3 regions of the Kitasatospora sp. NPDC056783 genome follow, and region 3 is predicted to be linked to each of the others. Evidence: riboswitches for the same ligand, from Rfam matches in the RefSeq annotation. Region 3 holds a riboswitch; each other region holds the start of a gene.
What was found. Region 3 has a riboswitch for cyclic di-AMP ahead of ACFRMQ_RS10830 (transglycosylase family protein). Riboswitches for the same ligand answer to the same signal wherever they lie in the genome.
Positions count from the first base shown of each region.

Region 1: linked by a shared signal. The riboswitch ahead of ACFRMQ_RS20875 (NlpC/P60 family protein) and the one ahead of ACFRMQ_RS10830 (transglycosylase family protein) in region 3 are both predicted to bind cyclic di-AMP.
Region 2: linked by a shared signal. The riboswitch ahead of ACFRMQ_RS30815 (transglycosylase family protein) and the one ahead of ACFRMQ_RS10830 (transglycosylase family protein) in region 3 are both predicted to bind cyclic di-AMP.

Region 1 is NZ_JBHUAF010000141.1:8,457-17,830, reverse strand. Features, by position in the region: gene ACFRMQ_RS20890 (glycosyltransferase 87 family protein) at 1-1,236, shown strand, start outside; gene ACFRMQ_RS20885 (hypothetical protein) at 1,275-2,405, opposite strand; gene ACFRMQ_RS20880 (NlpC/P60 family protein) at 2,468-3,514, opposite strand; gene ACFRMQ_RS20875 (NlpC/P60 family protein) at 3,746-4,864, opposite strand; cyclic di-AMP (ydaO/yuaA leader) riboswitch at 4,875-5,028, opposite strand; gene ACFRMQ_RS20870 (NlpC/P60 family protein) at 5,366-6,403, opposite strand; gene ACFRMQ_RS20865 (NYN domain-containing protein) at 6,605-8,170, opposite strand; gene ACFRMQ_RS20860 (hypothetical protein) at 8,170-8,433, opposite strand; gene ACFRMQ_RS20855 (rhomboid family intramembrane serine protease) at 8,635-9,374, shown strand, end outside.
Region 2 is NZ_JBHUAF010000301.1:612-9,916, reverse strand. Features, by position in the region: gene ACFRMQ_RS30830 (MazG family protein) at 1-700, shown strand, start outside; gene ACFRMQ_RS30825 (SDR family NAD(P)-dependent oxidoreductase) at 712-1,134, opposite strand; gene ACFRMQ_RS30820 (cytochrome P450) at 1,389-2,786, shown strand; cyclic di-AMP (ydaO/yuaA leader) riboswitch at 3,021-3,187, shown strand; gene ACFRMQ_RS30815 (transglycosylase family protein) at 3,193-4,089, shown strand; gene eno (phosphopyruvate hydratase) at 4,421-5,707, shown strand; gene ACFRMQ_RS30805 (septum formation initiator family protein) at 5,896-6,387, shown strand; partial or broken gene ACFRMQ_RS30800 (DUF501 domain-containing protein) at 6,359-6,886, shown strand; gene ACFRMQ_RS30795 (exopolyphosphatase) at 7,051-7,992, shown strand; gene ACFRMQ_RS30790 (NAD(P)/FAD-dependent oxidoreductase) at 8,422-9,305, shown strand, end outside.
Region 3 is NZ_JBHUAF010000050.1:10,954-20,327, forward strand. Features, by position in the region: gene ACFRMQ_RS10805 (carbohydrate ABC transporter permease) at 1-7, shown strand, start outside; gene ACFRMQ_RS10810 (sugar ABC transporter permease) at 48-953, shown strand; gene ACFRMQ_RS10815 (glycoside hydrolase family 13 protein) at 1,063-2,778, shown strand; gene ACFRMQ_RS10820 (LacI family DNA-binding transcriptional regulator) at 2,804-3,823, shown strand; gene ACFRMQ_RS10825 (hypothetical protein) at 3,931-4,131, opposite strand; gene ACFRMQ_RS10830 (transglycosylase family protein) at 4,443-5,765, opposite strand; cyclic di-AMP (ydaO/yuaA leader) riboswitch at 5,752-5,912, opposite strand; gene ACFRMQ_RS10835 (sirohydrochlorin chelatase) at 6,468-7,421, opposite strand; gene ACFRMQ_RS10840 (DUF397 domain-containing protein) at 7,975-8,238, shown strand; gene ACFRMQ_RS10845 (ATP-binding protein) at 8,606-9,163, opposite strand.

The DNA of each region.
Region 1 (9,374 bases), on a different contig from region 3:
AAGGGGCCCGGCGGTGACGTCACCGCCGACGTCTGGATGATCTACCACGCCTGGTACGGCGTGCTCCAGACCGGCACCTTCCCGTTCGACGACGTGACCTGGCAGTACCCGCCGGGCGCCGCCCTGGTGATCCTGCTGCCGGGCCTGCTGCCGTGGTCGTACATGGTCTCGTTCTGGGTGATCTGCGGGATCGCCGACGCCGCCGCGGCCGCGCTACTGGTCCGCACCGGCCTGCGCCGGGGCCGGGCGCTGACCGGCGCCTGGATGTGGGTGGTGGGCGTCCCACTGCTCGGCCCGATGATCTACAACCGCTTCGACGTCATCGTCACCGCGGTCGCCGTGGCCGGCCTGCTGGCGCTGATCCGCCGCCCGGCGATCGGCGGGCTGCTGCTGGGCCTGGGCGGCATCGTCAAGGTCTGGCCGCTGCTCGGCCTGATCGGCACCCCCTCCGGCCGCCGCACCCGCCGCTCCTGGACGCTGGCCGGCGCCACCGCCGTCTCCATCGGTTTCCTCCTGGCCGCCGGGATGAACGGCGCCTTCGACTTCCTGGCCTTCCAGAAGGACCGCGGCATCGAGGTCGAGTCGCTCGGCGCGCTGCCGCTGCACTTCGCCCGGCTCGCCGGGGCCTGGGACGGCAGGGTCACCATGAACTACGGCTCCCCCGAGATGCTCGGGCCGTGGGTCGGCGTGATCAGCAAGGTGATGATGGCCGGCACCGTGCTGGGCTTCGGCTGGCTGCTGCTGTGGCGCTTCACCTCCAAGCGCCGCAACGCGGCCACCATGTACGACGCGGCGCTGTGCGCGCTGCTGATCTTCGTGGTCACCAGCCGGGTGATCAGCCCGCAGTACCTGGTCTGGCTGGTCGGCGTCGCGGCGGTCTGCCTGACCGTGCGCGGCACCAGCCAGCGGCCGGTGGCGGTGCTGATCCTGCTGGCCTGCCCGCTGACCCAGGCCGAGTTCCCGACCGTGTTCAGCCAGGTCCTGGCCAGCGAACCGGCGGGCGTCACCGTCCTGGCCCTGCGCAACCTGCTGCTGCTGGCCGCGGCCGTGCTCTCCGGCATCCGGCTCTGGCGCTCCACCCGCGGCGAGGCGCCGCTGCCGCCGACCGTGGTGCTGGACCGCGAGCCCGCCGCGCTGCCGGCCGCCGGCTACCCGGTGCGCCCGGGGATCGCCTACGAGCAGGACCTGCTGGACGGCATCGACCACCCGGGCGCCCCGGCCGAGCAGCGCCGCTGATCCGGCGGCCGGCGGTCGCACCCCGGCCCCGTGCCCGGTCAGTCCTTGAGCGCCGCCACCCGCTCCAGCCAGAGCCGGGTGAACTCCTCCAGGCCGACGCCCAGCTCACGGCGCATCAGCCGGTCGGTCCGGTCCTCCCGGTCCTCGCCCTGCCCGTCGGCCGCGCCGACGGCCCGGTAGAAGGCGACCAGCCGCTGCGGCCCGTGGTCGCGGGCGATCAGGTCGCAGGCCAGCCAGGACTGCTCGTAGGCCTGGGCGATGCCGGCCGCGCCGGCGGCGAAGTCCCGGTCGGCGGGCAGCGCGGCGGGCAGCTTCCCGGCGGCGACGTCCCGGGCCAGCTCGGGGGCGATCTGCCGCGCGGCACGGCCGGAGTCCCGGTAGGCGGTCCAGTCGGCGGCGCCCTCGGAGAGCCACATCGGGGTCCAGGCGCGGGTGTCGGCCCTGGTCGCGACGTGGGTGGCCTCGTGGGTGACGACCACCTGGCGGCCGAAGTCGCTGAGCCGCCCGTACGCCTCCGGGTTGACCAGCACCCGGTCCGCCGGGGTGTGCCGGGGCGCGCCGGGGGCGGCCACGGTGACCGCCGCCATGCCCGCCCAGTCCGCCGGGTCGCCCTCCAGCAGCCGGGCGAACTGTTCCTCGGTGGCCGGCCGCTCCAGCAGCAGCCGCTCCGGCCAGGCGCGGCCCCAGACCTCGGTGACGGCGGGCACCGCCCGGTCCCCCACCGCGACCAGCTCGGCCGGGTCGGGGCCGGCGGCGGGCCCGACCACCAGGCAGTGCGCGCCCGGCACCGAACGGAGCGGCCCGAAGTCCCACGGCGCGGGCGGCCCGCTCGCGCTCTCCTCGCGCTCGACCCGCCAGCCGTCCCCGGTCCGGGCCAGCTCGATCCGGCGCGGGTACACCACCGGGTACGCGTCGTACCCGGCGATGCGCACCGCCAGGTCGGCGGCGGCGGTCACCCGCTCCGGCCCGCCGGACCCGGCGAGCACCAGGTTGCGGTACTCCGCCCCGGCCACCGGCAGCCCGGCCCAGGGCGGCGCCGAGCCGGCCCGCCGCGTCAGCGCCCCGGCCACCTCGGCGCGCCGGTCCGCCGACCGCGCCGCGGTGGCCGCCGTCGGGGCGGCCGGCGGCAGCGACAGCTGGGCCAGCCCGCCGGCCGCGAGCAGCAGCACGCCGCGCCGGGACAGCGGGCGGCGGGGGCCGGGTATCCGGGAGGAGCCGGACGGCGGGGCGTTCAGAGCCGGACCACCCCGGAGACCGGCATCGCGGTGACGCTCTCGTAGCGGACCTTGGCACCCGGGCGGGGGGCGTGCACGATCACACCGCCGCCGGCGTACATGCCGACGTGGTGCATGTCCCGGTAGAAGATCACCAGGTCTCCCGGTCGCGCTTCGGACAGGCTGATCCGCTGCCCGGCGTACGCCTGGGCCTGCGAGGTGCGCGGCAGGGTCACTCCGGCCTGCCGCCAGCTGTAGTACATCAGACCGGAGCAGTCGAACGCGTTCGGCCCGGTGGCCCCGTAGACGTACGGCGAGCCGATCATCCGCACCGCGGCGGCCAGCGCGGCGGCCCCGCGTTCGGAGGCGGGCGGCGCGGAGCCGAGGTCCAGCCGGTCGGTGCCGCGGGTGGCGCGCTGCTCGGCGTCCCGGGCGTCCTGGGCCGCCAGCCGGGCCCGTTCGCCGGAGCCCAGGCCGTTGAGCAGCTTCTGCGCCGCGGCCAGCCGCTGCTGGATCTGCTGTTTGCCGTCGGCGAGCGAGCGGCGGGTCTCGTCCAGCTCGACGAGCTTGTCGGCCGCCTCGGCGCGGCGCTGGTCGAGCCTGCGCTGACGGGCGAGCAGCTCGCGCAGGGTCTCCTGCTGGCGTGTGGCGGCCTGGCCCATGGTGCGGGCCCGGGCCAGGTAGCCCTCCGGGTCGGGCGAGAGGATCAGCTGGGCGGTCTGGGTCATCCCGCCGCCGCGGTACTCGGCCCCGGCGACCGTCGCCAGGTCGCCGCGCAGCTGGTTGAGCTGGTCCTGGGCGAGGGCGATCTCCCCCTGGAGGATGGTGGTCTCGCCCTGGAGCCGCCGCTGCGCCTCCTGCGCGGCGTTGTACTTCTCGGACGCCTGCTCGGCCTCGTCGTACAGCTGCTCCACCTGTGTCTTGACGTCCTGGCGGTCGGTCGGGTCCGGGGTGCCGGGGGCGGCCTGGGCACTGCCCCCGGCGGCCACGCCCAGCGCGGTGGCGGCGGCCGCGGTCAGCACCAGCGCCCGGGCGAGCAGTGGGGAACGACGGTGCACGGGCATGGCGGCAGCGGCTCCAATCCTGCGGCGCGGGCCCCCGCCGCCGCACCAGTGCGGGCGGCCGTCGAGCGGAAGTCCGGTGGCAGACGTTAGCGAGTCCGGGCAAGCGAGTCCAAACCCCTGCCAACCCGAATATTCGACCACTTATCGGACATCAGATCGAGCGCCCCGGAAAAGCCGCAGGCCCGGCCTCCCCTGACGGGAAGACCGGGCCCGGAAGCGCCCGAGCGGGGATCAGACCCGCACGATGGAGGTCAGCGGCATGTTGGAGACCGCCTCGTAGCGCACCGACGTACCCGTCCTGGGGGCGTGCAGCACCTGGCCGTTGCCGGCGTAGATGCCGACGTGGTGGGCGTCGCTGTAGAAGATCAGCAGGTCGCCGGGCTGGGCCTGGGAGAGGTCGGTGCCGATCCGGGTGCCGGCCCCGGCCTGCGCCTGCGAGGTGCGCGGCAGCGACACGCCCGCCTGGTTGTACGCCCAGACCATCAGACCGGAGCAGTCGAAGGAGCTCGGGCCGGTGGCGCCCCAGACGTACGGGCTGCCGATCTTGGAGGCCGCGTACGAGAGGGCGGCGGCACCGCGCGAGCTGCCGGCGGCCACCTTCACCGGAGCGGTGGTCGTGGGCGCCGAGAGGTCGCTGCGGCCGTTGTCGCGCGAGGCGCGGTCGGCACCGCCCTGCTGGGCCTGGGCGGCGTCGGCCTTGGCCTTGGCCTCCGCGGCGGCCTTCTGGTCGGCCTGCTGGATCGCCTGGCGCTCCTGCGCGGAGAGCGTGTTGAACAGGTCCTGGGCAGCCTTCAGCTTGCTCTGGACCTCCTCCTTGGAGGACTTCAGCTGCTGGGTGGTCGAGTCCAGCTCGGCGAGCTTGCCCTGGGCCTCGGTGCGGTCCTGGTCCAGCTTGCGCTGCTGCTCCTGGAGTTGCTTCAGCTGGTTCTTCTGGCTGTCCCCGGCCTGGTTCAGCGCGCCGGCCTGGTTCAGGAAGGTGTCCGGGCTGGAGGAGAACATCAGCTGGACGGTCGGCGAGATGCCGCCGTTGCGGTACTGCTCGCCCGCGATCTCCGCGAGCCCGCCCTGGAGCTCGGTCACCTGGGCCTGCTGACGGGCCACCTGGTCCTGGAGGCCGGAGACCTGCTTCTCCAGCTCCTGCTGCTTCTCCAGCGAGGCGTTGTACTTCTCGGTCGCGACCTCGGCCTGCTCGTTGTACTGGTCGACCTGCTCCTTGACCTGTTCCTTGGTCGGCTGCGGGTCGGCGTGGGCGCCGGACTGCGCGGAGAGGGCGACGGCCGCGGCGGCGAGACCGGTCATGATCGAGACCCGGGTGCGGCCGGCGGGCTTGGGACGACGATGGGACGCCACGAAGGCGGACTCCTTCTTCCTACGTCCGCCTACCGGGTGAGCTGACGGGTTCGGGCCGGAAGCATGCCCTACGACGCCTCACGGCCGCTCCCGCGGCCGACCTGGCGCCGATTCACCCCGGAGGAACGTGGTTCCCCGGCTCCGCTCCGCAGCGCCCCCGATTACTGGGCTCCCCTGTCGGGCAGTCGCTTCGACCTGCCCCGCTGCCTCGCGAACTCGGCGGAAACCACCGCCGCCACCCTGGCTGGGCGATCGACAGTGCGGTGGTTCGGATCACGACCCTAGTAACTGAACCGTGATCCGTTCAAATCCTTGTCAGAAAAAAGACAGAAGATTACCCAAGTTCTTTTGTGAAAATGACCGATGGTGACCACTGGCGCACACAAGGCTGATCAGTTCTCAGCATGTGGTCACGAGAGGGGCGGGAAACCCGAACGCCACCCCGAGTGGAGGTGGCGCTGATCACAGGGACCGCGAAGGCCCCCCGGGCATGTCGGGCCGTCAGACCCGGCGGATGGTGTTGATCTGCATCGCGTCGGCCTTCATCACCTTCACCACGTCACCGGTGTGCGGCGCGTGGACCACCATGCCGTTGCCGATGTACATCCCGACGTGGTGCATGTCGGGGCCGTACACCACCAGGTCACCCGGCTGGGCCTGGTCCAGCGAGGGCACCCGGGTGCCGTAGTGGCCCTGCTCCTGCGAAGTGCGCGGCAGCGAGACGCCGGCCTGCCCGTACGCCCAGACCATCAGGCCCGAGCAGTCGAAGGTGGTCGACCCGGTGGCGCCCCACACGTACGGCGAGCCCTGCTTGCCCATCGCCTTGGCCACCGCGGTGGCCGCGTAGCCGCTGGCCGCCGGCAGGCTGCCGAGGTCCACCCGGTCGCTGCCGCGCGAGGCGCGCTCGTCCTGCGCCTGCTGGGCCTTCAGCGCGACGCGGTCGGCGGCGCTGAGCGAGTTCAGCAGGTCCTGGGCGGCCTTCAGCTTGGCGTTGACGTCCGTCTTGGCCTGGTTCAGGTCCTTGGTGGTGGTGTCGAGCGAGGAGAGCACCGCGGCCGCCTCGGTCTTCTCCTGGTCCAGCCGGCGCTGCTGCTCCAGCAGGTTCTTGAGCGCCTCGGCCTGACTGCTGCTGGCCTGCTGGATGGTGGAGGCCTTCTCCAGGTAGCCGGAGGGGTCGGAGGAGAGCATCAGCTGGACGGACGCGTCGATGCCGCCGGTGCGGTACTGCTCGCCCGCCACCTCGGCCAGGCCGCCCTGGAGCCGGGTCATCTCCTCCTGGCCGCGGGCCACCTGGTCCTGCAGCTGGTCGGCCTGCTTGCGCAGCTGGTCGGACCGCTCCTTGGCGCCGTTGTACTTCTCCGCGGCCTGCTCCTGCTCCTGCTGGAGCTGGTCGATCTGTGCCTTGACGTCCGAGGTGTTCGGCTGCGGCGCGGCGTGCGCGGCCACCTGGGCGGAGAGGGCGACCGCGGTCGCGGCGGCAGCGGTGAGCACGGAGATCCGTGCGCGGCTCGGCTGCCTGGGACGGCGGTGGGAGGCCAAGTGTCCGGCTCCTTCTTCCATCGGACTCACCTGATGGGATGAGATTCCGGAAAATAGGTTTGACACCTGACCCTAGTGAAGTTCTATCCGTTCTGCTACTCCCCCGAACGTGTGAACTCCGGTCACCGCACTGACTTCACGGAACCCGCACCGGCCCCGGAAACCCTGTCCGACCAGGCATCATGACGTCCTGATCCGGGCTCAGGGCCGGGCCAGCCGGTTCAGCAGGAGCACCGACGCCACCGGGCGCGCGCCCGCCTTCCGCACGCCCTCCGCGACCTCCCGGTCGGTGGACACCACCACCACCGGACGCCCCTGCGGCTCGGCCCGCACCAGACGGCGGATCAGCTCGTCGGCCGTCTCCCCGGTCCGGCTGAACCGCACCCGGACCCCGCGCGGCGGCGCCATGATCACCGGGACGTCCAGGTCCTGCCCGTCGAACACACAGGTGACCTCCGCCTGGGTGCGCTGGGCCAGCATCGCCAGCCCGCCCAGCAGCCGGATCCGCTGCTGCTCCAGCGGCAGCGCCGGGTAGCCGGTCTTGGTCACGTTGTAGCCGTCCACCACCAGGTGCACCTGGGGGATCGCCAGCAACTGGTCCAGCAGCGCCGGATCGTCCTCGGCCAGCCCGCGCCGGGCCACGTCGTGCGGCGAGGCCGCCCCCGGCACCACCGCCTCCACCAGGTCCGCCGGACGGATCTGGGAGACCGGCAGCGCCAGCTCCCGCTGGAGCCCCTGGGCCGACTGCAGCACGCTGTCCAGCAGCAGCCGCAGCCGCATGTCCTCGACGCTGCGCCCCTCCCGGGCCGACCGCCGGCCCTGCTCGGCCGCGGTCTCCAGCTCGGAGACCCGGTGCCGGAGCCTGCGCGCCTCGGTCTCGGCCGCGCCGCGCTCGGCGGCGGCCTGCGCCTTCGCGGACTCCAGCTCCCCGGCCACCCGGCGGGCCTCCGCCTGCGCCCGGCGGGTGTCACTCTCCAGCGACCGCACCTTCTTGCGCAGCGACTCGGCCTCCTTGCGGACGCCCTCGGACTCGGCCCGCTGCCGGTCCAGGTCCGCCCGCGCGGAGGCCCGCACCTCGGCCAGCTCGGCCTGGAGCTTCTCCACCAGCCGGACCGCCTCCGCGGCCGCGTCCTCGGCGCCGGCCCGCTCGGCCTCCTCGCCGGCCTCGGCCACCAGCCGGCTCCAGCCCGCCGAACGCACCAGGTAGGCGGCCGCCGCGACGTCCATCGGATCGGCGGCGCTCGGGACGGTGCCCGACTCCAGCGCCTTCACCAGGTCCGGCTGCCCCAGTCGCAGCCGCTCCGCTATCCGCACCCGGAAGGACGGCTCCGCCTCCAGCGCCGCCGCCAGCGCGGTGGCCGCGTACTTGGCCCGCCGGGCCGGGGTGAACTTGACGTACTGGCGCAGGCTCTGCGGAAGCTCCGCCGACGGCAGCCCGCCGAGCGCGTCCGAGGCCAGCCCGACCACCCGCCGGCGCACCCCCTCCGGCAGCGGCCGGTCGAGCTTCTCGACGACGCGCTCCGCCTCGGGCCCCGCGGAGTCCTCCGCCGCCCCGGCCGCCCCGGCCGGGGCCTCGGCCGCAGCGGGCTGAAGCCCCTGGGCTTCGCCGGGCTCCTTCGCTGCGTCCACCACGTCCTCGGCTCCGATCCTGGTCCAGCGGGGTACGGCGGCGGCCGCCCCTGTCGTCACGCTCCGTGCGTCTTGTTCTGTATTGTCCCGTGCGGCGGACGGAGGCGTCGCGCACCCGCCCGCCGCACCGACGGGCATCAGCCCTGCTCGGCGGGGGCCTCCGCGCCCTCGGCACCCGGACGAGCCACCAGCTCGACCTGGTCCACCGCGTTGCACCAGCGGCAGCGCACCGACTCGATGGTCTGGCTCAGGACCTCGGTCTCCTCGACCTTGGACTCGCCGGCCAGGTCGAAGTGCAGGAACTCGGTCACCCGCGCGGTGCGGGTCACGTCGAAGCGGGTGAGGTTGCCGCACAGGGTGCAGCGCCAGCGCGTCTCGGAGGTCAGGGCGGGGACGGTCATCGGGGGTCCTCTCGGGTGGTCCCTGGGTGGGCTAGGCGCTCCCCACGGAGCCCCGGCGTCGGCGGCGGGAGGCGGGAATGCCCGCCCCAAGCCTATTGCCTGGGGCAACCGCCGCGACCACCGGTTGCCCGAACAACCGCACTGGTCCACCTGCCGTAAACCGTCGTGTCACCTGGGGCGCCCGGAGGGATGCTTGGCCGCATGGCGCTCGCGGCCTCCGACCACACCGCCGCCCGGGGCGGCCGCCCGGCGGCGACCGCCCCGGCGGTCAGCTACGCCCTGATCGCGCTCAACACCCTGGTCTTCCTGCTCGGCCCGGCCGCCGGACTCAATCCGCTGTACGGCTCCGGCCAGACGCGGGTCTGCGCGGAGCAGCGGTACGAGCAGCGCTGGGGCGCCGTCCCGGCCGAACTGCTGGCCGGGCGGCCGCTGACCGCCGAACAGCTGGCCGGGGCCCCCGACCCGGTCCCGGGCTGCCCGGCCGCCCCGACCCCCGGCAAGCACCCGGCCCTGTCCGCCCTCACCGGCCTCTTCCTGCACGCCGGCTGGCTGCACCTGCTGGGGAACCTGCTCTTCCTCCACGTCTTCGGCCCCACCGTCGAACGGCGGCTGGGCCGGGCCAGGTACGCCGTGTTCTACCTGGCCGCCGGTTGCCTGAGCACGTACGGCTTCGCGCTCGCCGAGGCGCACTCCCCGGATTCCGTCCGGGTGCTCATCGGGGCCTCCGGCGCGATCTCCGCCGTCCTCGGCGCCTACCTGCGCTTCCACCCCCGGGCCCGGGTGACCACCCTGGTGCCGCTGCTGTTCTTCCTGCCGCTGCGCTTCCCCGCCTGGCTGGTGCTCGGCCTCTGGTTCACCCTGCAGTGGTGGTCGGTGCACTCGGCGGGCCCGGGAGTGGCGTACCTCGTCCACGTGATCGGCTTCTGCGCCGGGTTCCTCCT
Region 2 (9,305 bases), on a different contig from region 3:
TGAGGTGCCGGAGATCGAGGTGCTGCCCGGTTCGTACGACCTGCCGGGCGCGCGGCTGCTGGACCTGGTGACGGTGATGGACCGGCTGCGCTCCCCGGGTGGCTGCCCCTGGGACGCCGAGCAGACGCACGAGAGCCTGGTGAAGTACCTGGTCGAGGAGGCGTACGAGCTGGTCGAGGCGATCGAGGAGGGGGACCGGGCGACGCTGCGCGAGGAACTGGGCGACGTCCTGCTCCAGGTGTTCTTCCACTCGCGGATCGCCGAGGAGCACCCGACCGAGCCGTTCACCGTCGACGACGTGGCGGGGGACATCGTCGAGAAGCTGATGTACCGGCACCCGCACGTGTTCGGGGATGTCGAGGTCGAGGGTGCCACCGAGGTGGAGGCCAACTGGGAGCAGTTGAAGGCGGCCGAGAAGGCGGACCGTGAGTCGGTGCTGGACGGCGTGCCGGCCGGGCTTCCCTCGCTGGCGTACGCGGCGAAGCTGGTGTCCCGGGTGCGCCGGGCGGACTTCACCGGGGTGCCGGACGAGGCGTACGAGCTGCCCGCCGAGCTGACGGCGGACTCGGCGGGCCGGCTGCTGCTCGCGGTGGTGCAGCGGGCGGCCGCCGCCGGGGTGGATGTGGACGCCGCGCTGCGGTCGGCCGCGCGCGGTTACCGGGACGCGGTGCGCGCGGCCGAGGGCCTCGAAGCGGAGTGACGGGGGCGGGTTCAGGCCGCCGTGGCGGCGCTCTCCGGGTGCCGCTGCGGGGGGACGAGCTCACCGATGGCCTCGCCGACGAGGACGACGAGTTCGGCGAGGCGCTCCAGGTCGAGGTGGGCGGGCAGGTCGGTCAGCGGGATGACCCGCTCGCCCGCCGGGCCGGCCACCGCGAACAGGTCGATCGGGCCGAGGTGCTTCTCGGCGGTGTCCACGAGGGCGGCGACGTCGCTGGGGCGGCGGATGTCTCCGCAGACGCCGACGACGGGGCAGCCCGGCCGGTCGAGTTCGGCGGCGAGGTCCTCGGCGATGCCGACGTGCTGGTCGGCGATGAGCATTCCGGCGGCGCCGGTCGCGGCGAACCGGCGGGCGAGGCCCGCGCCCGACCCGCCGTCGAGGACCGCGATGACGACGACTGATCCGCTGACCCGCATGGCCTGCTCCTCCCTGTGGGCGACACCGCACCGGCGCCCACGCGTACTGCGGAGGATCGTAGGCAGGTCCTGACCCTCCGCGACAGGGATTACCCCTCAGGTGACCAGGCTCACGCCCGCTCTCCGGCCAAGAGCTGTCCAAGAGTCGTCCACGGGGCGTCCACGGAGAGTTGGCACGCCGGACGCGAACCGGCGGCGGGGGAGCGGCGGCCCGCCGGAACGGGGGCGCGCGTGGCACCGGATACGGTCGGTCCATGCCAGCTCAGCCCGACCCCGCCCGGCCCGCCACCACGCCGTCGACGACGCCGTCCGACACGCCGTCCGACACGCCGTCCGGCACCCGGTCGACCACCCCGTCCGGCGTCCCCGCTCCGCAGCTGTTCACCTGGGAGTTCGCCGCCGATCCGTACCCCGCCTACGCCTGGCTGCGTGAGCACGCCCCGGTGCACCGCACCACGCTGCCGAGCGGTGTCGAGGCCTGGCTGGTGACGCGGTACGCGGACGCCCGGCAGGCACTGGCGGACAGCCGGCTGTCGAAGAACCCGGCGCACCACAGCGAGCAGGCGCACCGCACCGGCCGGGTGGGCATCCCGGGGGAGCGGCAGGCGGACCTGATGACCCACCTGCTGAACATCGACCCGCCGGACCACACCCGGCTGCGCCGGCTGGTGTCGAAGGCGTTCACCCCGCGCCGGGTGGCCGAGTTCGAGCCGAGGGTGCAGCAGCTCACCGACCGGCTGATCGACGGCTTCGCCCAGCGCGGTTCGGCGGATCTGATCCACGAGTTCGCCTTCCCGCTCCCCATCTACGCGATCTGCGACATGCTGGGCGTGCCGGCCGAGGACCAGGACGACTTCCGCGACTGGGCCGGAATGATGCTGCGGCACACGAAGCCGGGCCAGGGCGGCAGCCAACGCGGCGGCGTGGGGCGGGCGGTGAAGCGGATGCGGGCGTACCTGCTGGAGCTGATCCACCGCAAGCGCGCGGACCTCGGCGACGACCTGATCTCCGGTCTGATCCGGGCCAGTGACCACGGCGAGCACCTGACCGAGAACGAGGCCGCGGCGATGGCCTTCATCCTCTTGTTCGCGGGCTTCGAGACCACCGTCAACCTGATCGGCAACGGCACCTACGCGCTGCTGCGCAACCCGGAGCAGCGCCGGCTGCTGCAGGAGTCGGTGGCGCGCGGGGAGAGCGGACTGCTGGAGACCGGGATCGAGGAACTCCTGCGCTACGACGGACCGGTGGAGCTGGCGACCTGGCGGTTCGCGACCCGTCCGCTGACCATCGGCGGAGTGGACATCCCGGTCGGCGATCCGGTGCTGGTGGTGCTGGCCGCGGCGGACCGCGACCCGGCCCGGTTCTCGGACGAGAACACCCTCGACCTGGCGCGGACGGACAACCCGCACCTGGGCTTCGGGCACGGCATCCACTACTGCATCGGCGCTCCGCTGGCCCGGTTGGAAGGGCGTGCCGCGCTGGCCACGCTGCTTTCCCGGCTGCCCGATCTGCGGCTCGCGGAAAGCCCGGAGAATCTGCGCTGGCGGGGCGGTCTGATCATGCGTGGGCTGCGCGAACTGCCGGTGGAATTCAGTCCGGAGAGCCGCTCGCCGCACGTCCCTCCGCATCCGCTTCAGCAGGGCCCTTCGTGACCCGGACGAGCCGGGATGACGCTGACGGGACATCGTCGGTCAACTCCCAAGCGGGGTATGAACGCTGACCAATCCGGACATAACGCCGAAGCCGGTAGGCGGCTGGGCACGCGCCGTAATGCTGGTGTGATATCGGCGATATGAGCTTGTGATTGGTCTGAAGATCTGTCTACTCTCCTGGGGTTCGCAGCTGCGGACCCCGAGCGCGGAACGCCGAATCCTGCCCGCCACGCCACGGGAAACCGACCAGAACCCTGGGCAGGGGCGGGGGAACCAGGTTTGTTGCCGTCCCCACGGCTTGGGGTGAAGCCGCCCGAGCGGAATCGTTTCCGCTTACGGCGGCCGGGCCACCTCCCGGTCCGAACCCGACAGCTCACCTCGCAGGCGTGCGGAGAGGGACCTCTTCATGCTGTTCGTTGGAACTGGCCGTCACCGTCGTCGCACCCAGGCCGAGAAGGCCATCGCCGTCGCCGGTGTGGCCGGCGTCGGACTCGCGATGCCGCTCCTCACCGCCACCGGCGCCTCCGCCGCCCCGGTCTCCACCTGGGACGCCGTCGCCCAGTGCGAGAGCGGTGGCAACTGGAGCATCAACACCGGCAACGGCTTCTACGGTGGCCTCCAGTTCACCTCCAGCACCTGGAAGGCCTACGGCGGCACCGCGTACGCCGCGCAGGCCAACCAGGCCAGCAAGGGCCAGCAGATCGCGGTCGCCGAGAAGGTCCTCGCCTCGCAGGGTCCGGGCGCCTGGCCGGTCTGCTCCAAGAAGGCGGGTCTGACCAAGGGCGGCTCCCCGGCCTCCGTCGACACCTCTTCGAGCGGCAAGACCCAGACCGCCCCCAAGCCGCAGGCCCCGAAGCCCGCCAAGCCGGCCGAGAAGCCGGCTCAGCAGCAGGCCCCGAAGCCGGCTCAGAAGCCCGCCGCCAAGCCGGTCCAGCAGGCCGCCCCGCAGCAGCAGGCCCAGCAGACCCCGGGCTTCTCCGGCAAGGCCGGCTGGGACGCCGACGCCAAGGTGTACTGGTACCAGAACAACGGCGCCTGGTACTGGACCAGCCACCAGGGCGTCTACCAGCAGTACGCCGGCCAGGCCGCCGCCCAGCCGCAGTACGCCCCGCAGGCGGCCGTGCAGTCGGCCCCGCAGGCCACCGGCCACGACTACACCGTCCGTGCCGGCGACACCCTGTCGACCATCGCCGCCGCCCAGGGCGTGTCCGGCGGCTGGCACGCGCTGTACGACCAGAACCACGCCACCGTCGGCGGCGACCCGAACCTGATCATGCCCGGCCAGGTGCTGCACCTCGGCTGAGCCGGTGTCGGGCCCTCGCGCCCGAGCCGATGCCGGGCCGCCGTGCCCGATCCGGCGTCGAACCGCCACGCCCGACGAAGCGTGTTCCGACCCGTGGACGAAGGGGACCGGTCCTACCGGTCCCCTTCGTCCGCATTCGCCCGCCCCAGGGGGACAAGCTGGGACAAGCAGGTGAACTACCGGTGGGTAGCGGGGCCACACGCTGAGACGGAACCGAGGCCGAGGTGGTCCCGGGAGCCCGGGCGGTTAGGCTCTGGTCGTAACGACTCCGCAATCGTCCCGCTGACTGCACCCCGTCAGACCGGACCCTGCTTCCGCAAGGAGATGCCTCGTGCCGTCCATCGATGTCGTCGTAGCCCGTGAAATCCTCGACTCGCGCGGCAACCCCACGGTCGAGGTCGAGGTCGGCCTCGACGACGGCAGCACGGGTCGTGCCGCTGTCCCGTCGGGTGCCTCCACCGGCGCCTTCGAGGCCCTGGAGCTGCGCGACGGCGACAAGAACCGCTACTTCGGCAAGGGCGTCGAGAAGGCCGTCCTGGCCGTCATCGAGCAGATCGGCCCGGAGCTGGTCGGCTACGACGCCACCGAGCAGCGGCTGATCGACCAGGCCATGCTGGACCTGGACGCCACCCCGGACAAGTCCTCGCTCGGCGCCAACGCCATCCTGGGCGTCTCGCTGGCCGTCGCGCACGCCGCCTCCGAGGCCAGCGACCTGCCGCTGTTCCGCTACCTGGGCGGCCCGAACGCCCACGTCCTGCCGGTTCCGATGATGAACATCCTCAACGGCGGCTCGCACGCGGACTCCAACGTCGACATCCAGGAGTTCATGATCGCTCCGATCGGCGCGGAGTCCTTCTCCGAGGCCGTCCGCTGGGGCGTCGAGGTCTACCACACCCTCAAGGGCGTGCTGAAGGAGCGCGGGCTGTCCACCGGCCTGGGCGACGAGGGCGGCTTCGCGCCGAACCTGGACAGCAACCGCGAGGCCCTGGACCTGATCGTCGAGGCCATCCAGAAGGCCGGCTACGTGCCCGGCCGTGACGTCGCGCTGGCCCTGGACGTCGCCTCCTCCGAGTTCTACGAGGACGGCGCCTACCAGTTCGAGGGCAAGGCGCTCACCTCCACCGAGCTCATCGAGTACTACGCCGAGCTGGTCGCCGCCTACCCGCTGGTCTCCATCGAGGACCCGCTGGACGAGTCGGACTGGGACGGCTGGAAGGCCATGACCGTCAAGCTGGGCGACAAGGTCCAGCTGGTCGGCGACGACCTGTTCGTCACCAACCCGGCCCGCCTGGCCCGTGGCATCGAGACCGGCACCGCCAACGCGCTGCTGGTGAAGGTGAACCAGATCGGCTCGCTGACCGAGACCCTGGACGCCGTCGAGCTGGCCCAGCGCAACGGCTACCGCTGCATGATGTCGCACCGCTCCGGCGAGACCGAGGACGTCACCATCGCCGACCTGGCCGTCGCCACCAACTGCGGCCAGATCAAGACCGGCGCCCCGGCCCGCTCCGAGCGCGTCGCCAAGTACAACCAGCTGCTGCGCATCGAGGAGATCCTCGACGACGCCGCCGAGTACGCCGGCCGCGGCGCCTTCCCGCGCTTCCGCTCCGCGGAATAACGAGCACAGTCGCTCCGCGGAACAACGAGCACGGTCGCTCCGCGGAACAACAAGCGAGTCGCTCCGCGGAGCGACAGGCACGTACGAGGGCCACGCGCTCCCGGTAGCGCACGCCTGACCGGTGCCCCGCCGTTCACCCCGTAGGGTGGACGGCGGGGCACCGTCGCGACCAGGAGGGGATACGGGAGATGGCTGGCTGGAGGATCCCGGGCTTGGCGGCCCGGCCCCGGTTCACGAGCCGGGCGACCGTCCTCGTCCTGGTGCTCTGCTCGCTGGTGGCGATCCTCGCCTACCCGACGCGGCAGTTCATCTCCCAGCGCGCCGAGATCTCCGCCCAGCGGGCGAAGGCCGACCACGCGCGCCAGCAGGTCGAGCAGCTGCGCCGGGAGAAGGCCCGCTGGCAGGACCCGGAGTACGTCAAGGCGCAGGCCCGCGCCCGGCTGCACTACGCGGTGCCGGGGGAGACCCCGTACATCGCGGTGGACCAGGGCGGCCAGGCCGCCCGATCCTCCGCGCCCGCCACCCCCGCCGCGTCCGGCGGTTCGGCGAAGGCCGCCAAGCCCTGGTACACCAGCATCTGGGACTCGGTGGACGCCGCCGACACCGCCGTGGCGGCCCCCGCCAACCCCCTTCCGCTCCCACCGTCCTCCGTTGGAGACACCTCCCCCCATGACCACTGAGAACCACCCCACCGTCTCCGACGCCGACGTCGCGGCCATCGCCGCCCAGCTCGGCCGGGTGCCGCGCGGCCTGCGCGGTGTGGCGCACCGCTGCCCCTGCGGCAACCCGGACGTCGTGGAGACGGCCCCCCGGCTCCCGGACGGCACGCCGTTCCCCACGCTCTACTACCTGACCTGCCCCAAGGCCGCCTCGCTGATCGGCACCCTGGAGGCGGAGGGCGTGATGAAGGAGCAGACCGCCCGGCTCGCCGAGGACCCGGAGCTGGCCGCGGCGTACCAGAAGGCGCACGAGGACTACATCGCCCGGCGCGACGCGATCGAGGTGCTGGAGGGCTTCCCGAGCGCCGGCGGCATGCCGGACCGGGTGAAGTGCCTGCACGTGCTGGTCGGCCATTCGCTGGCGGCGGGCGAGGGCGTCAACCCGCTCGGCGACGAGGCGATCGGGATGCTGGAGGACTGGTGGGCCAAGGGTCCGTGCGTCTCCCCGGCCGAGGTCGAGGCCGCCGGCGAGCGGGTCGCCCGCAACCGCGCCAAGGACCAGGACCACGAGGCCGTGATCGCCGCGAAGGCGCAGAAGACCGCCGAGCGCGCCGCGAAGAAGCTCGCCACCGGGGAGTCCGGGGAGTCCGGGGAGACCTCGGAGACGGCGGGGCAGGAGTCCGAGTGAGCACGACCCGCGTGGCCGCGATCGACTGCGGCACCAACTCGATCCGCCTGCTGGTCGCCGACCTCGACCCGGAGACCGGGGAGATCACCGACCTGGACCGCCGGATGATCGTCAACCGGCTGGGCCAGGGCGTGGACCAGACCGGCCGGCTGCACCCGGACGCGCTGGCCCGCACCTTCGCGGCCTGCCGGGAGTACCAGGAGATCATCTCCGGCTTCGGCGTCGGCCCCGAGCGGGTCCGCTTCGTCGCCACCAGCGCCTCCCGGGACGCCGAGAACAGCGACGAGTACGTCAAGGGCGTGCGGGACGTCCTGGGCGTCGAGCCCGAGGTGGTGAGCGGCGAGGAGGAGGCGCACCTGTCCTTCGTCGGCGCCACCAAGGAGCTGGCCGAGGGTCAGTTCCCCGGCCCGTACCTGGTGTTCGACCTCGGCGGCGGTTCCACCGAGTTCGTGCTCGGCACGGACGAGGTGCGGGCGGCGCGCTCGGTGAACATCGGCTGCGTGCGGCTCACCGAGCGCTACTTCGGTGACGCCGAGCTGCCCTCCGAGGCGCAGGTCGCGGCCGCCCGGGCGCACGTGCGTGCGGAGCTGGACCGGGCCGAGGAGGCCGTCCCGCTGACCGGTGCGGCCACCCTGGTGGGCCTGGCCGGGACGGTCACCACGGTGTCGGCGATCGCCCAGGACCTGCCCGGCTACGACTCGGCGGCGATCCACCACTCGCGGATCAGCCGGGAGCGGGTCGCCGAGATCGCCCACGAGCTGCTGGCCGCCACCCACGCCGAGCGCGCGGCCATCCCGTCGATGCACCCGGGCCGGGTGGACGTGATCGCGGCCGGGGCGCTGGAGCTGCTGGAGATCATGGAGCGCACCGGCGCCGCCGAGCTGGTCGTGAGCGAGCACGACATCCTCGACGGAATCGCCTGGGGTATCGCCTCCTGACCCCGTTCAGGGCTTACCCGGACCGGCCCCGGCACCCCTTTCGGGGGGCCGGGGCCGCGCCGCACCCGAGGGCGTGCGGGAAAGTTCGTGAATTTCTTCACATGGCGATACGGTCAATCGTTGCATTGGCCCGCCCGCTACGTCCGAAATGTGGGACCGAAGGCCCGTTGGCCGGGTCTCCCATGGGATCGCAGGTCAGGCCTTGTGTGAGGTTTGAAAATCGAAATCACGCGCGGGAACCCGGGCGCCGTGCGGATCGTTGCTGCTCAGGCCGGTGGTGCTCCGGCGCGTGTTCGCGCGGTGCCGCCCCGGGGTGCTGGCCCCCGTGCCGGGCCGGATTTTGCGGCCGCGCAGTGTAGCACAGAGGGTCCGTCAACTTGTGACCGGGCTCACGAAGGCTGCTCCGGACGGTGCTGGATACTTTCGGATATGAGCACCACGGAGCGTCCTCGCATCCTCATTGTCGGCGGTGGTTACGTCGGCCTGTATGCCGCGATGCGCATCCTCAAGAAGATGCGTTACGGCGAAGCGACCGTCACGGTCGTCGACCCGCGGTCGTACATGACGTACCTGCCCTTCCTCCCCGAGGCGGCCGGCGGCAGCGTCGCGCCGCGCAACCTCATCGCGCCGCTGCGCAGCACCCTGAAGAAGGCGGAGGTGCTGACCGGGTCCGTCACCGGCATCGACCACGCCCGCAAGGTTGCCACCATCCAGCCCGCGGCCGGCGACAGCTACGAGCTGCCCTTCGAGTACCTGGTCGTCGCGACCGGCTCGGTCTCCCGCACCTTCCCGATCCCGGGTCTGGCGGAGAACGGCCTCGGCATGAAGACGGTCGAGGAGGCCATCGGCCTCCGCAACCACGTCATGGCCCAGCTCGACAAGGCCGAGTCCACCACGGACGAGGACATCCGCCGCAAGGCGCTGACCTTCGTGGTGATCGGTGGCGGCTTCGCCGGCATCGAGACCGTCGCCGAGGTCGAGGACATGGCCCGCGACGCGGCCAAGCTGTACAAGACCGTCAGCCGCGACGACATGCGCTTCGTCGTCGTCGAGGCGGCCAACCGCATCCTCCCCGAGATGGGCCCGGACCTCGGTCTGTGGACCAAGGAGCGGCTGGAGGAGCGCAAGATCGAGGTCTACATCGAGACCTCGATGGACTCCTGCGTCGACGGCCACGTCATGCTGAAGAACGGCATGGAGATGGACGCCTCCACCATCGTGTGGACGGCCGGCGTGAAGCCGAACCCGGTGCTGGCCAACTTCGGCCTGCCGCTGGGCCCGCGCGGCCACGTCGACACCGCGCCGACCCTCCA
Region 3 (9,374 bases):
CGGCTGAGGCCCCGGACCCAGTTGACCCACGAAGGCAGGTACCCCCGATGAGCACCACCACCGAACTCCCGGCCCGCGCGGCGACCGCCGCCCCGGCCGCCCGGCCCGCCAAGGCCCGCCGCCGGGGCGAGCGCAGCCCGCTGTCCCGGGCGCTGTCCCACGGCATCCTGGTCCTGGCCGGCCTGATCGCGCTGTTCCCGGTCGCGTGGATCCTGTTCGTCTCGCTCGGCCCGGACAAGAACGACTACCTCCACCCCGGCCGGATCCTCGACAAGCTCACGCTGTCGAACTACCAGCACGTGCTGTCCGACACCGACTTCTTCACCTGGTTCGGCAACGCCGTGCTGGTCTCCGGCGTCACCACCGTGTTCGGCGTGCTGTTCGCCGCCACCACCGGCTACGCCGTCTCCCGGATGAAGTTCCCCGGGCACAAGCCGCTGATGTGGTCGCTGCTGGTCACCCAGATGTTCCCGATCGCCGTGCTGATCGTGCCGATGTACACGATGCTCTCCGAACTCGGCCTGCTGGACAGCTACACCGGCCTGATCCTGGTCTACTCGACCACCACCGTGCCGTACTGCGCCTGGCTGCTGAAGGGCTACTTCGACACCATCCCGGTGGAGATCGACGAGGCCGGCCGGGTCGACGGGCTCACCCCGTTCGGCACCTTCTGGCGGCTGATCCTGCCGCTCGCCCGCCCGGGTCTGGCGGTGGCCGCCTTCTACTCCTTCCTCACCTACTGGGCCGAGGTGCCGTTCGCCTCCACCTTCATGCTCAGCTCCGACAAGTACACCCTGGCCGTGGGCCTGCAGACCTTCGTCAGCGAGCACGACGCCCAGTGGAACCTGATGGCCGCGACCGCCGTGCTGATCGCGATCCCGTCGGCGGCCTTCTTCTACCTGGTGCAGCGCCACCTGGTCACCGGCCTGACCGCCGGCGCCTCCAAGTCCTGACCCGCCGCTGCCTCGTACCACGGCCCCACGCCGGGTCGCGCCGCCACACCGTCACGCGACCCAACGTTCCAGCGCCTTCCGTTCCTCTAGTCCCCAAGGGATACCGTCCATGACCCAGAACCTGGCCGACACCTCCCGGCCTGCCGCCGACACCGCTCACGAGGCGGCCGCCCTGGCTTCTGTGACTGGCAGCGCGTCCAGAGGCTGGTGGCGGGACGCGGTCATCTACCAGGTGTACCCGCGCAGCTTCGCCGACTCCAACGGCGACGGCATGGGCGACCTGCCCGGCATCCGCAGCCGCCTGCCCTACCTGCGCGACCTCGGCGTGGACGCGGTCTGGCTCTCGCCGTTCTACGCCTCGCCGCAGGCGGACGCCGGCTACGACGTCGCCGACTACCGGGCGGTGGACCCGATGTTCGGCACCCTGCTGGACGCCGACGCCCTCATCCGGGACGCCCACGACCTGGGCCTGCGGATCATCGTCGACCTCGTCCCCAACCACTCCTCGGACCAGCACGAGTGGTTCCAGCGCGCCCTGCGCGAGGGCCCCGGCTCCCCGCTGCGCGACCGCTACCACTTCCGCCCCGGCAAGGGCGAGCAGGGCGAACTGCCGCCCAACGACTGGGAGTCCATCTTCGGCGGCCCGGCCTGGACCCGCACCGAGAACCCGGACGGCACCCCCGGCGACTGGTACCTGCACCTGTTCGCCCCGGAGCAGCCCGACTTCAACTGGGAGAACGCGGCGGTCGCCGACGAGTTCCGCTCGATCCTGCGGTTCTGGCTCGACATGGGCGTGGACGGCTTCCGGATCGACGTCGCCCACGGCCTGGTCAAGGCCCCCGGCCTGCCCGACCTCGGCGGCGCCGACCAGCTCAAGCTGCTCGGCAACGACGTCATGCCGTTCTTCGACCAGGACGGCGTGCACGAGATCTACCGCAGCTGGCGGACGATCCTCGACGAGTACCCGGGGCAGCGGATCGGCGTCGCCGAGGCCTGGACCCCGACCGTCCAGCGCACCGCCAACTACGTCCGCCCCGACGAACTGCACCAGGCCTTCAACTTCCAGTACCTGGGCACCGATTGGGACGCCACCGCGCTGCGCGAGGTGATCGACCTCTCGCTCGACTCGATGCGCCCGGTCGACGCCCCCACCACCTGGGTGCTGTCCAACCACGACGTCACCCGGCACGCCACCCGGTTCGCCAACGAGCCCGGCCTCGGCACCCAGATCCGCACCCCCGGCGACCGTCCGCTGGGCCTGCGCAGGGCCCGCGCCGCCACCCTGCTGATGCTCGCGCTGCCCGGCTCGGCCTACGTCTACCAGGGCGAGGAGCTCGGCCTGCCGGACGTCACCGACCTGCCCGACGAGGTCCGCCAGGACCCGTCCTTCTTCCGGCAGGCCGGGCAGGACGGCTACCGCGACGGCTGCCGCGTCCCGATCCCGTGGTCCGGCACCGAGGCCCCGTACGGCTTCGGACCGGTGGCCGGCGGGCCGTCCTGGCTGCCGCAGCCGGCCGAGTGGGCCGAACTGAGCGTCGAGGCGCAGGCCGGCGACCCGAGCTCCACCCTGGAGCTCTACCGCAGCGCGCTGGCCGTCCGCCGGGCGCGGCCCGACCTCGGGGCCGGCACCGAAGTCGAGTGGCTGGACAGCGCCGAGGGCACCCTGACGTTCCGCCGCGGCTCCTTCGTCTGCACCGTGAACACCTCCGGCGAGCCGGTGCGGATCGCGGCCCCGGGCACGCTGCTGCTGGCCTCGACCGACCTCGTGGTGGCCGGCGGCGAGACGGTGCTCGCTCCGGACAGCACCGGCTGGTGGGCGGTCTGACGTGGTTGGAATAGGCTCTGGGACCGTGACTACGGCGCGACTCTCAGACATCGCGGCACAGGCGGGGGTCAGCGAAGCCACCGTCTCCCGCGTGCTCAACGGCAAGGCGAACGTTTCCGCCGCCACCCGGCAGACCGTGCTGGCGGCACTCGACGTGCTCGGCTACGAGCGGCCGACCCGGCTGCGCCAGCGCAGCGCGGGGCTGATCGGGCTGATCACGCCGGAGCTGAGCAATCCGATCTTCCCCGCGCTGGCGCAGGTGATCGAACAGGTGCTCAGCCGGCACGGCTACACCCCGGTGCTCTGCACCCAGACGCCGGGCGGCTCCACCGAGGACGAACTGGTGGAGATGCTGGTGGACCGGGGCGTGGCGGGCATCGTCTTCGTCTCCGGGCTGCACGCGGACACCACCGCCGACCACGACCGCTACGCCCGGCTGGCCGGGCGCGGGGTGCCGTTCGTGCTGATCAACGGTTACAGCGAGAAGATCGACGCGCCGTTCATCTCGCCGGACGACCGGGCCGCGATGTGGATGGCCGTCCAGCACCTGGCCGAACTCGGGCACGAGCGGATCGGGCTGGCCGTCGGCCAGCGCCGGTACGTGCCGGTGCTGCGCAAGATCGAGGGCTTCACGGCGGCGATGCGCGAGGTGCTCGGGTACGGCCGGGAGGAGGCCGAGAACCTCGTCCACCACACGCTGTTCAGTGTGGAGGGCGGGCACGCGGCGGCCGGTGCGCTGCTCGACAAGGGCTGCACCGCGATCGTCTGCGGGAGCGACATGATGGCGCTCGGGGCGATCCGGGCGGTGCGCCGGCGCGGGCTGTCGGTGCCGCAGGACGTGTCGGTGGTCGGCTTCGACGACTCGCCGCTGATCGCCTTCACCGAGCCGCCGTTGACCACGATCCGCCAGCCGGTCGAGTCGATGGCCACGGCGGCGGTGGACGCGCTGCTGGAGGAGGTCGGCGGGAACGCGGCCCAGCGCGGCGAGTTCATGTTCCAGCCGGAGCTGGTGATGCGGGGGTCCACCGGGGCCTGCGCGCGCTGAGCGCCGGCCGTCGTGGCCGCCACGCCGAACGGTCGGGCCCCGGAGGGCGGTTGCTCTCCGGGGCCCGTCGGCGTGTGCGGGGGCGGTCGTCGTGGGCGGCGGCCCGGTCAGCCCTCCTGGGTGGTCGGACGGTCGACGGTGAGCCGGTGTCCGTCGGCCGCTTCGCCGGTACGGGTCTCGGTGCGACGGCCGCGGGCCAGGTAGTCGCGCAGAACCAGTTCGACGGCGTCCTGCGGGTTCGTGGTGCCGGAGAGCATCATCGCGTCTATCGCGAGGTTCGCGTCGAGGGTGATGGTGACCTGGGCCATGTGACTCCTCCTCGGGTGCAGAGCAGCAGCATGCCGGTCGGGGGAGGGAACCACCACCCCACCGGATCGGGCGGAACCGCCGGAGGGCTGTGCGCGGGGACGGGCTCCGGGACGCGCCCGGGGAACGGCGGAACCCCCGGGGAGAGCGACCAGACTCTCCCCGGGGGTGGTGGGTGGTCAGCGTTCGGACGGCGGCTGACGGCTGACGGAGAACAGATGACGGATGACAGATGATGAAATCTGTTATCTGTCATCCGTCATCTGTGCCCCTTGCCGGCCGTCACCGCGCGTCCATCGGCCGATCGCCGTCCTCAGACCCGGCCGGCGAAGTCCGGGGCCCAGTTGGCGATGCTCTGCTCGCGCACGCCCGAGCTCGGGTTGGCGGCCTCGACGTACTTGCCGTTGCCGACGTAGATCGCGACGTGGTAGACGCCGGAGTCCTTGCCGTTGTTGGACCAGAACAGCAGGTCGCCCGGCTGGAGGCTGTCCAGCGAGACGTGGGTGCCGGCGGCGGCCTGGTCGGCGGCGACGCGCGGTACCGAGATGCCCGCGGCGCGCAGCGCGGCCTGGGTCAGGCCGGAGCAGTCCCAGCCACCGTTGCCGGTGCCGCCGTACACGTACGCCTGACCGACCTTCGACTCGGCGAAGGAGACCGCGGCGGCCATGCTGCCGGTGGCGGCCGGAGCCTGGGTCTGGGGCTTCGCCGGGGCCGGGGTCTGCGGGGCGGGCTTGGTGGCCGGCTTGGTGGCGGGGCCCTGGGGCCGCGCGGTCGGCTGGGCGTTCACGGCACCACCGTTCGCGGACTGGCCGGCCTGCTGCGAACGGTCGGACCGGGTGGCGTCCGAGCCGGACTTGCCGTCGATGGACAGGTGCTGGCCGGGGTAGATGGTGTCCGGGCCCTCGGTCAGGGTGCCGCGGTTGAGCTCGTACAGCCGCTGCCAGCCGCCCCGCACGTTGTGCTGGTCGGCGATCGAGGACAGCCAGTCCCCCGCGACGACGGTGTAGTCGCCGCCCTGGGCCTGCTGCTGACGCTTCTGGACCCAGTTGCCCGTGGCGGAGCCGGAGGCGGCCTGAGCGCCGTCCTGGGCGGGCGCGGCGGGCGCGGCGGGCGCGGCGGGCGCGGCCGGGGTCTGCGGGGCGGGCTTGGCGGCCGGAGCGGCGGGCTTCGGGCTCTGGGCGGGCTTGGCGGCGGTCGAACCGGCGGTCGAGCCCGCCGAGGTGTCGACCGCCGCGGCGGCTCCGCCCTTCGTGAGGCCGGCCTTGACGGAGCAGACCGGCCAGGCGCCCGGCCCCTGCGAGGCGAGGACCTTCTCGGCGACGGCGATCTGCTGGTCCTTGGTGGCCAGGTCGGCGCGCGCGGCGAAGGCGGTGCCGCCGAAGGCGGACCAGGTGCTGGAGGTGAACTGGAGGCCGCCGTAGAAGCCGTTGCCGGTGTTGATGCTCCAGTTGCCGCCGCTCTCGCACTGGGCGACCTTGTCCCAGGTGGCGACGGTGGCGGCGGAGGCGGTGCCGGAGGTGAGGCACGGGACGGTGAGTCCGACGCCCGCGACGCCGAGGGCGGCGATCACGCGGCGGGTGCGATTGGACGGGCTGGTGCCGTTGGTGGGCAGCATGAAGACGCGGTCCTCTCCCACGCCTGCGAGGTGAGCTGTCGGATTCGGGCTGGAGTTGCCCGGCCGCGCGGTGAGCGCGGCTTCACCCCTAGCCCTGGACCGTTCCGGGGATCGGTCCGGGGCGACTTACCTGTGGGTCCCCCGCTCCTGCCGTGGTGCGTTTTCGCGCTGCCAGGACATCCGACGGCAGGACTCGGCGTCGCGGATGAACCGGGTTCGTGTGGTCACGAACGGAGAGCACGTTAATCAGACTCAAGTTCAAACCGCAAACCTTGTGATACGCGTCACGGTTTAGTGAGAACTGCCAAAAGCCAGCTCGATCAAGATCGTAAATGATCGTTTTCTGGCAATTTCGTTGAGGAACTCGACAACTGGCTCCGCTTCAGCAATGACATGACGGCACATCGGGGTGAGCTGCGGCGCACTCCGGAACGCGTCCGTGCGATGGCGCCCCACGCGTCCGAGTGGGCACGACTCATTTCCCTTCAAATAGCTCAAGAACGGACATTCCACTTCATTGCCACTCAACTCCCGAAGCGGGTGGAATGCGCGAGAAGCGGTGGCGGCCGGCGCCCGGTGGCGGCAGACGACGAGAGTCGGTGAGCGGGACAGGGGTGGGCGGGACAAGGTGAGCGGGGTGGAGCGGGCGGGGCAAAGAGAAAGGCCCGGAGCGCGAACCGCTCCAGGCCCCTCGGCGCGCGCGAACCGGCGCGCGGTGTCGACCTACTGTCCGGCGTACCCCTCGGCGGCCGCGTGGGCGCCGCGAGCGCCCTCCACGGCCCCCTCGGCCTCGGCGGCGGCCGCCGCCTCGGCCCGGGCCAGCTCCTCCGGGGACGGCGTGGGCAGCGCGGCCAGGTAGGTGGAGGCGATCAGCTGGCCGACGGACGGGTACGCGCCCAGCGGTGCGGCCGACGGACAGCCGGTCTCCTCGGCGGCGGTGGCGAGCAACTCGGAGTCCGCCTCCGGACCGATCACCAGCGGGGCCAGCGCCGGGCGCTGCGAGCCGGTGTCCCTGAGGTGGTTGACGGCCGCGGCGACCGAGCCGGGCACGTCGAGCGCGGCGGCGACGACCGGCACGGCCAGTCGGGCGGCCAGCAGCACGCCGGTGATGCCGGCCGCGGCGGCCGCGTCCTCGCCGCCGACGGTGGTCAGCACCACGCCGTCCGCGGCGGTCGCGATGGCGAACAGCCGGGCCCGGTCGGCGCGGGCCAGCCCGGCCTCGGACAGCCGGACGTGCACGGCCTCGGCCAGCAGCGGGTGCGGGCCCAGCGGGTCGGTGACGGGTGCGCCGTACTCGGCGGCGAGCGCGTGAAGCTCGGTCAGGAAGGTGTGCGGGCCCGGCACCAGGGGCACCAGGATCGGCATCGGCAGCCCGGTCTCGGCGGCCACCGTCAGCAGCTCGGCCACCGTGCGCTCCTCGCCGTCGGCGGCCTCGGAGCCGTTGCCCGGGAGGTAGCCGACCGCGGTCCGAACGCCGTTCTGCTCGGTGCGGACGATCGAGAGCAACTCCTCGACGACCGAGCGGGACTCGGGCCCGGCGGTCGCGGGTACGGCGAGCACCAGGGCCGGGGCGCCGGCCGGGATCTCGGGGCGCTCGGGACGACGGTGGCGCCCCCGCGCACGGGAGCCTGGAGTGCGGACGGGCAGTGGCGCGCCCGGGATGGCTGCGGTGCTCATGCCGGAGATCGTAGGACATCGCCCCGTCCGGCTTGCAGTCGGCTGCCGTACGGGTTTCGCGCGGTCGTGGTGCGGACTCGGTGTGCCCGCGCCACCGTTCAGGCGCTTTGCCTACAATCCGGACATTCCTCTCCCAACTCGGCGTGGACCGTCACGGTCCTGACGCCATCCGGGACGGCTGGCGTTGCATCAGTGGCGCGTGAGATGTCTCACAGCGCGGGAGGCGCTTGACGGAGGGTCACGGGGGTGCGACTCCCGGCGCTCGAAGATCAACATTCAGCGGGGAGGTGCTCACGGCCGGTTATCGCGAGCCCGACGATTCCATAGGCTATGTCCGTTTACGTACCGTCAGGGGAAGGGTCCGTGAAGAGTTCGAGGCTGGGAATGAAAGGCCTCGTGCACCTGCACTGTCCCGTGCTGATGCACGTGCACTGCGGCTATCATCACGTCAAGTGAGGCGTTGTGCCGGGCCGGTACGGGGCCGGTCCGTTCGTTCGGCGGTGCCGGGGGCGCCGCGCTGGACGACGACTCCGGAGCTCTTCGGGAGATTTCTATGCACGACTCGCAGGACACGCACGGCTCGTACGACACCTACAACGGGATGGCCGCCGCCGATCTCCGGGGGGTGGTCTGGCAGAAGAGCCTGCACAGCAACTCGCAGGGCAACTGCGTCGAGTTCGCGGCCCTGCCGGGCGGCGATGTGGCGATGCGCAACTCGCGGTTCCCGGACGGCCCGGCGCTCATCTACACCCGGGCCGAGATCGCCGCCCTGCTGCTGGGGGCGAAGGACGGGGAGTTCGACCACTTGGCGGTCTGACCGACCGCCGTGCTCCGTCATCGGGGGGCCGTCGTGGGTGCCGACACCGCGACGGCCTTTGTCTTTTGTCCTTGGCCCGCCCGCTGTCCTTCGTCCTTCCGATCGTGCCCGGCCGCCCCGATGGGCCGGACGGCCCGCGGGTGCGCGGCGTCGGAAGGGCCTCGGCGGGACCTCGGCGGGGCCTGGCGGAAGGGTCCGGGGTGTGGTCCTCCCGGGGACTTCCTCGACCGGCCGCGCGCCGCCCGCCGCGGAGCCTGACCCGGACGCGGGGCCGCTCCTGATCGCGGCTCCTGATCCGGACGCACAGCCCGACCCGGCCATGCGGTCCGGCCCGGTGGCGAGACCCGACCCGGGTGCTGTGCGCGTCCTAGGCCGAGCGTCGATGCCGTCCGCCGGCGTCGACCGGGCCGTCGAGCGGTGAGCGGCCGTCCAGCGGGGAGCCGCCGACCGTCTCCGCCTCGAACATCGCCCAGACCACCTTGCCGCTGCCCAGTGGGTGCCAGCCCCAGGAGCGGCTGAACGACTCCACCAGGTGCAGTCCGCGGCCCGACTCGGCGACGAAGTCCGCCTCCCGGGCGATCGGCCCGAGGCTGCTCGGATCGCTCACCGCGCAGACCACCTGGGGCGCGCGGTGCACCAGGCTTATTCGGATCGGCAGCCGGCCCTCCGGGGTCGGCTGTATGGGAAAGTCGTACTCGCCCTGGGCGCCGCCCGACGGGTCGGGCCGTGCGCCGATCGCATGCCGGAGCGCGTTGGTCACGAGTTCCGAGGCCACCAGCGCGACATCGTCGAACAGTTCCGTCAGGCCCCAGCGCTGGAGCGTGGTCCGAGCGAAGTCGCGCGCGGTTCTGACGGCTTCGAAGCGAGGAGCGAGCGTACAGGTGACCACATGGGGGTCAACCGCCAAAGCCGTACCGGTGCTCATGAAGAGCTCCTCCCATAAGGGGGCGGACACGGCTGGACCCGCCGGGGTCATGCCGGTCACCTCCGACTCGCTCGGCCGCTCGGCCGCCCCTCGACCAGGCGCGCGCGCACTCGAACGCCCGATGACGCGGGGACGTCGTCGGGTCGGTGCACGGAGTCGCGCGTGGGGTCGACGCGGAGCCCGCGGGATTGCCAGGGATGTGCAGGTGCAC